DNA from 2 places in the Streptomyces sp. NPDC039736 genome. Region 2 is predicted to be linked to the other one. Evidence: predicted binding sites of a transcription regulator. Region 2 holds the regulator's gene; the other holds the start of a gene.
What was found. The regulator HrcA, encoded in region 2, represses chaperone genes, less so after heat shock. The targets are predictions, from matches to a motif close to TTNGCACTCNGNNNNNCNGAGTGCNAA.
Positions count from the first base shown of each region.

Region 1: groES (co-chaperone GroES) is a predicted target of HrcA. The motif match lies at 2,096-2,122, and genes of this name have one in related genera.

Region 1 is NZ_JBVIUQ010000006.1:15,393-18,745, reverse strand. It holds gene groL (chaperonin GroEL) at 1-1,499, opposite strand, end outside; gene groES (co-chaperone GroES) at 1,645-1,953, opposite strand; gene ACZ56L_RS19545 (polysaccharide deacetylase family protein) at 2,306-3,196, opposite strand.
Region 2 is NZ_JBVIUQ010000004.1:236,116-239,468, forward strand. It holds gene ACZ56L_RS14400 (nitronate monooxygenase) at 1-279, opposite strand, end outside; gene dnaJ (molecular chaperone DnaJ) at 372-1,511, opposite strand; gene hrcA (heat-inducible transcriptional repressor HrcA) at 1,512-2,528, opposite strand; gene ACZ56L_RS14415 (MBL fold metallo-hydrolase) at 2,701-3,353, shown strand, end outside.

The DNA.
Region 1 (3,353 bases), on a different contig from region 2:
GTCACCTTGACCGGGTCGATGACGCCGGCCTTGACCAGGTCGCCGTACTCGCCGGTGGCGGCGTTGAAGCCCTGGCCCTTGTCGAGCTCGGCGACCTTGGAGGTGATGACGTAACCCTCGAGGCCGGCGTTCTCGGCGATCCAGCGCAGCGGCTCGACGGCGGCGCGGCGGACGACCGCGACACCCGTGGCCTCGTCGCCGGTCTTGTCGAGGTTGCCCTCCAGGACCTTGACGGCGTGGACGAGCGCGGAGCCACCACCGGAGACGATGCCCTCCTCGACCGCGGCGCGGGTCGCGGAGATGGCGTCCTCCAGACGGTGCTTCTTCTCCTTGAGCTCGACCTCGGTCGCGGCGCCGACCTTGATCACGCAGACACCGCCGGCGAGCTTCGCCAGGCGCTCCTGCAGCTTCTCGCGGTCCCAGTCGGAGTCCGTGGACTCGATCTCGGCCTTGATCTGGTTGACGCGGCCCTGCACGTCCTCGCTGTTGCCGCCGCCGTCGACGATCGTGGTGTCGTCCTTGGTGACGGTCACGCGGCGGGCGGTGCCCAGCACGTCCAGACCGGCCTGGTCGAGCTTGAGGCCGACCTCCTCGGCGATGACGGTGGCACCGGTGAGGGTGGCCATGTCGCCGAGCATCGCCTTGCGGCGGTCGCCGAAGCCGGGGGCCTTGACGGCCACGGCGTTGAACGTGCCACGGATCTTGTTGACGACGAGGGTGGAGAGCGCCTCGCCCTCGACGTCCTCGGCGATGATCAGCAGCGGCTTGGAGCTGCCGGCCTGGATGACCTTCTCGAGCAGCGGCAGCAGGTCCTGGATCGAACCGATCTTGCCCTGGTGGATCAGGATGTACGGGTCGTCGAGGACGGCCTCCATACGCTCCTGGTCGGTCACCATGTACGGCGACAGGTAGCCCTTGTCGAAGGCCATGCCCTCGGTGAAGTCGAGCTCCAGGCCGAAGGTGTTGGACTCCTCGACGGTGATGACACCGTCCTTGCCGACCTTGTCCATCGCCTCGGCGATGAGCTCGCCGACCTGCTGGTCCTGCGCGGAGAGCGCGGCCACGGCGGCGATGTCGGACTTGTCGTCGATCGGGCGGGCGGTCGCGAGGAGCTCCTCGGACACGGCCTTGACCGCGGCGTCGATGCCCTTCTTCAGGGCGGCCGGGGACGCGCCCGCGGCGACGTTGCGCAGACCCTCGCGGACGAGCGCCTGGGCCAGCACGGTGGCGGTGGTCGTACCGTCACCCGCGATGTCGTTGGTCTTGGTCGCCACCTCCTTCACGAGCTGGGCGCCGAGGTTCTCGTACGGGTCGTCGAGCTCGACCTCGCGGGCGATGGTGACACCGTCGTTGGTGATGGTCGGGGCGCCGAACTTCTTGTCGATGACGACGTTGCGGCCACGGGGGCCGATCGTCACCTTCACGGTGTCGGCAAGCTTGTTGACGCCGCGCTCAAGGGCGCGACGGGCGTCCTCGTCGAACTTCAGGATCTTCGCCATGGAGCTTTTCAAGTCCTCTCGGAATAACGAACTGCGGCACGTCGCAGATGCAGAAAACGAACTACGCCCCTCGCCGCCCGGCGTGTGAGCGGGGGCCAGGGGCGCAGTCCAAGAAATGCGGGAAGTGAGGTACTCCCCGGCCTGCTTACTTCTCGATGATGGCGAGAACGTCGCGGGCCGAGAGGACGAGGTACTCCTCGCCGCTGTACTTCACCTCGGTGCCGCCGTACTTGCTGTACAGCACCACGTCGCCGACGGATACGTCGAGCGGAAGGCGCTCGCCGTTCTCGAAGCGGCCCGGGCCCACGGCGAGGACGACGCCCTCCTGGGGCTTCTCCTTCGCGGTGTCCGGGATGACCAGGCCAGAGGCCGTGGTCTGCTCGGCGTCGAGCGGCTGGACCACGATGCGGTCCTCAAGCGGCTTGATGGCAACCTTGCTGGCGGTCGTCACGATCCGGTCTCCCCCTTCGGAGATCTCACGGGGTTAACAGTCTGGGGTGGCGACCAGGTGGATCCGTCGTCGCGGGTGCCGGACCTGCCCGTCGCTGTGTTGGCACTCTCCAGTGGTGAGTGCCAGAGCCGAGACTATGACGCGGTTAGCACTCGGTCAAGCGGAGTGCCAATTGAAGACCCCCGGGGGTGGCACGCGCGTGCCGGGAGCGGGGGAGGACGCGGGTCCGTTCGGGGCGTGCGGGTACGTTCGGGGGCCCGGGTCCGCTCCAAGGGGCCGGGCCCGTTCGAGGGGCCCGGGTCCGTTCTGGGAGCGCGGCGGCGGGAGCGCCGCTGCGGGCGGGGCCGGCCGCGGGCTAGAGGTAGTCCTCCAGGCGGGCGACAGTGAAGCCCTGGTCCTGGATGCGGCGGAGCATGCGGGTCGTCATCTCGGTGATCGTCGAGCCCTTGAGCTCGGCGGGGCCGCGGAAGTGGGCGAGGACGATGTCGCCCGGCTTGAGGCGCTTGCCCTCCGCGTACTGCATGTTGTGGATCTGCATGGACTCCCGCCACAGGACGAGTGCCTTCACCCCGCAGGTCCCGGCGGCGCGCACGGTGGCGTCGTTGTAGTTGCCGTACGGCGGGCGGAAGAGAGTGGGGCGGGTGCCGAAGTGCGCCGCGAGGCGGTCCTGCTGGTCGCAGATCTGCTTGCGCTGGGCCTCGTAGGGGAGGGTGCGGAGGTTGGCGTGGCCGGTGGTGTGGTTCTGGATCGTGCCGTTGCCCGCGTCGCGGAGCTTCTTGAAGTGGCCGTAGTCGCTCCCGGCGACGCTGTGCGTGAGGAACATGCTGATCGGCAGCTTCAGGTCGCCGACCATCTTGACGAACTCGGGGTCCTTCTCGGCTCCGTCGTCGTAGGTGAGGAAGACGACCTTGTCGTTCGTCTTCACCCGGTCCAGGACGACCGGGGGCCCGGAGGGCTTGAGGACGGGGGTGCGGTCCGGGGACGCCGGGGCCGGCGCGAGGGGCTTGGCGAGGCCCCAGCGGGTGTACGCCTCGGCCGGTACGCCCCGGGGGTCGAGGCGGGGGGCGGCGGGGGCGGGGTTGCCGGGGGCGGTGGGGGTCTCGCGGTTCGCGGCCTTCGAGGGCCCCTCCCCCACCCCCTCCCCGGAGCCTCCTCCGGAACAGCCGCTCGCCCCCACGGCCAGCACACCCGCCGCCACCGCTCCCGCCACCCACAGCCCCGGCCGGCGCACCCGTACTCCGCTCACTGCGTTCCTTCGCCCTTCGACAACGACCCGGCGCGCTGTGCCGGAGGGCGTGCGATTCCCGCTTCCCCGCTACGAGAGGGAAACCCGCCCCCACGCGTTCCCCCGCACGCCCACGACCTTGCACGAGAAGGTCACAGGGCCCGCCTCCCGGACGGGA
Region 2 (3,353 bases):
CTGCTGCCGGTACAGGTCGACGGCCGCCGGATCGGCGGCGGCCTGCGGCATGAACAGGTTGACGCCGAACGGCTTCGAGGTCAGCGCACGGAGCTGCTTGATCTCCTCGTACGTTCCGTCGGCGGTCTTGTACCCGGCGGCGAGGAAGCCGAGCCCGCCCGCGTCCGACACGGCCGCGGCCAGCTCGGGGCGGGACACCCCGCCGGCCATGGGCGCGGCCACGATTCCGCGCCGGCACAGCTCTCCCAGCGCGGGCACCACCCGGGTCTCAACAGACATGCCCGCATCGTTTCACGACACGGCCGACCCGCCGAATCGAACAGGAACGGGGCCGGGCCACCAGGCCCGGCCCCGTTCCGCCACCCACCGGCTCAGCGGCCGTTGAAGGCGTCCTTCAGCCGCGAGAACAGTCCCTGCTGCCCCGGCTGGAACTGGCCCTGCGGCCGTTCCTCGCCGCGCAGCTTCGCGAGCTGGCGCAGCAGGTCCTCCTGCTGCGGGTCCAGCTTCGACGGCGTCAGCACCTCGACGTGCACGATGAGGTCACCGCGCCCGCCGCCGCGCAGGTGCGTCACCCCGCGCCCGTGCAGCGGCACCGACTGGCCCGACTGCGTACCGGGACGGATGTCGATCTCCTCGACCCCGTCGAGCGTCTCCAGCGGCACCTTGGTGCCGAGGGCGCCCGCCGTCATCGGGATGGTGACCGTGCAGTGCAGGTCGTCGCCGCGCCGCTGGAAGGTGGGGTGCGGCTGCTCGTGGATCTCCACGTACAGGTCGCCGGCGGGGCCGCCGCCGGGGCCGACCTCGCCCTCGCCCGCGAGCTGGATGCGGGTGCCGTTGTCGACACCGGCCGGGATCTTCACCGTCAGGGTGCGACGGGAGCGGACGCGGCCGTCGCCGGCGCACTCCGGGCACGGCGTCGGCACGACCGTGCCGAAGCCCTGGCACTGCGGGCAGGGGCGCGAGGTCATGACCTGGCCGAGGAAGGACCGGGTGACCTGCGAGACCTCACCGCGCCCGCGGCACATGTCGCAGGTCTGCGCGGAGGTGCCGGGGGCCGCGCCCTCGCCGCTGCACGTGGTGCAGACGACGGCGGTGTCGACCTGGATCTCCTTGGTGGTGCCGAAGGCCGCCTCATTGAGGTCGATCTCCAGGCGGATCATGGCGTCCTGGCCGCGGCGGGTGCGCGAGCGCGGGCCGCGCTGCGACGCCGTGCCGAAGAAGGCGTCCATGATGTCGGAGAAGTTCCCGAAACCGCCCTGGCCGAAGCCGCCCGCGGCACCGCCGCCGCCGGAGGCCGACAGCGGGTCGCCGCCGAGGTCGTAGACCTGCTTCTTCTGCGGGTCCGACAACACCTCGTAGGCGGCGTTGATCTCCTTGAAGCGCTCCTGGGTCTTCGGGTCCGGATTGACGTCCGGGTGGAGCTCACGGGCGAGGCGCCGGAACGCCTTCTTGATTTCGTCCTGGGAAGCGTCGCGGCGCACGCCGAGTACGGCGTAGTAGTCCGTGGCCACTTACGACTCCGCCAGGATCTGTCCGACGTAACGTGCCACTGCGCGTACCGCTCCCATCGTTCCGGGGTAGTCCATGCGGGTCGGTCCGACCACGCCTAGTTTGGCGACTGCCTCGTCGCCCGAACCGTAGCCGACTGCGACCACGGACGTTGAACTGAGTCCTTCATGGGCGTTCTCGTGCCCGATGCGCACCGTCATGCCGGACTCGGTGGCCTCGCCGAGCAGCTTCAGCAGTACCACCTGCTCCTCCAGCGCCTCCAGTACGGGGCGGATGGTGAGCGGGAAGTCGTGGCCGAAGCGGGTGAGATTGGCGGTGCCGCCGATCATCAGCCGTTCCTCGGTCTCCTCCACCAGTGTCTCAAGGAGAGTCGCGAGCACCGTCGAGACGGTTCCCCTGTCCTCCGGCTCGAACGACTCGGGGAGGTCCTGCACCAACTGCGGCACGTCGGCGAACCTGCGGCCCACGACCCGGCTGTTGAGCCGGGCCCGCAGGTCAGCGAGGGAGGTCTCGCCGAACGGCGCCGGGCAGTCGATCATCCGCTGCTCGACGCGGCCGGTGTCGGTGATCAGCACCAGCATCAGCCGGGCCGGGGCCAGTGAGAGAAGTTCCACATGGCGCACCGTGGAACGCGTCAGCGACGGGTACTGCACGACCGCCACCTGCCGGGTCAGCTGCGCGAGCAGCCGCACGGTGCGGGCGACGACGTCGTCCAGGTCCACGGAGGCGTCCAGGAAGTTCTGGATGGCACGCCGCTCCGGCGTCGACAGGGGCTTGACCCCGGCCAGCCGGTCGACGAACAGCCGGTACCCCTTGTCGGTGGGGATGCGCCCGGCGCTGGTGTGCGGCTGGGCGATGAACCCCTCGTCCTCCAGGGCCGCCATGTCGTTGCGCACGGTGGCCGGGGAGACCCCGAGCTGGTGACGCTCGGTGAGGGCCTTGGAGCCGACGGGCTCCTCCGTGCCGACGTAGTCCTGGACGATGGCGCGCAGCACTTCAAGTCTGCGTTCACTGAGCATCGCGCACACCTCCAAGCCGTGATGTTCCCTGGTGCCGATCGGACATGTGGAGCTTGTGCCCCGGTGTCCCGCTTGGCACTCACCGTGTGCGAGTGCCAGCGATTCCCCGGGTCAGTGTACGGCGGCGCGGTCCGGTCCGGGCAAGGGCGGCTGCTCACGCTAGCGTCACGGTATGGACATGCGATGGGAAGAGGCAGGCTGGGAACGTCTCGCTCCGGGGGTCGGCAGGCGGCGGATGCCCGGCTGGGACGCCACGATCGGCCTGGTGGCGGGGGCCCGGGGGGCCCTGCTGTACGACACGGGCTCCTCGCTGCGGGAGGGCGCGGAGGTACGGACGCAGGCCGAGGCCCTCCTGGGCCGCAGAGTGACGCACGTCGCTCTCGGCCACCCGCACTTCGACCACGTCCTGGGCACCGGGGCGTTCGCCGGCGTCGAGGTCTTCGCCGCGTCCGGCATGGACGTCCTGCTGACCACGCAGCGCGACGCGCTCGCCGACGACGCGGCCCGGCAGGGGGTGCCGCACGACGCCGCCGTCGAGGCCGCGGAGCTGCTGCGCGCCCCGCGGCACCTGGTGTCCGACGAACGCACCCTCGACCTGGGCGGCGGGCGCGGTGTCCTGTTCGCCAACCTGGGGCCCGCGCACAGCGGGCACGACCTGGTGGCCCTCGTACCGGGCCTCCGGGGCGGCCCCGGGGTCGTCTTCTGCGGGGACCTGGTGGAGGAGTCCGGGGAGCCGCAGGCGGGCCGGGACGCGGTCGGCGGGCGGTGGCCCGAGGCGTTGGACCGGCTGCTGGCTTTGGGCGGCGAGGACGCCGTGTACGTGCC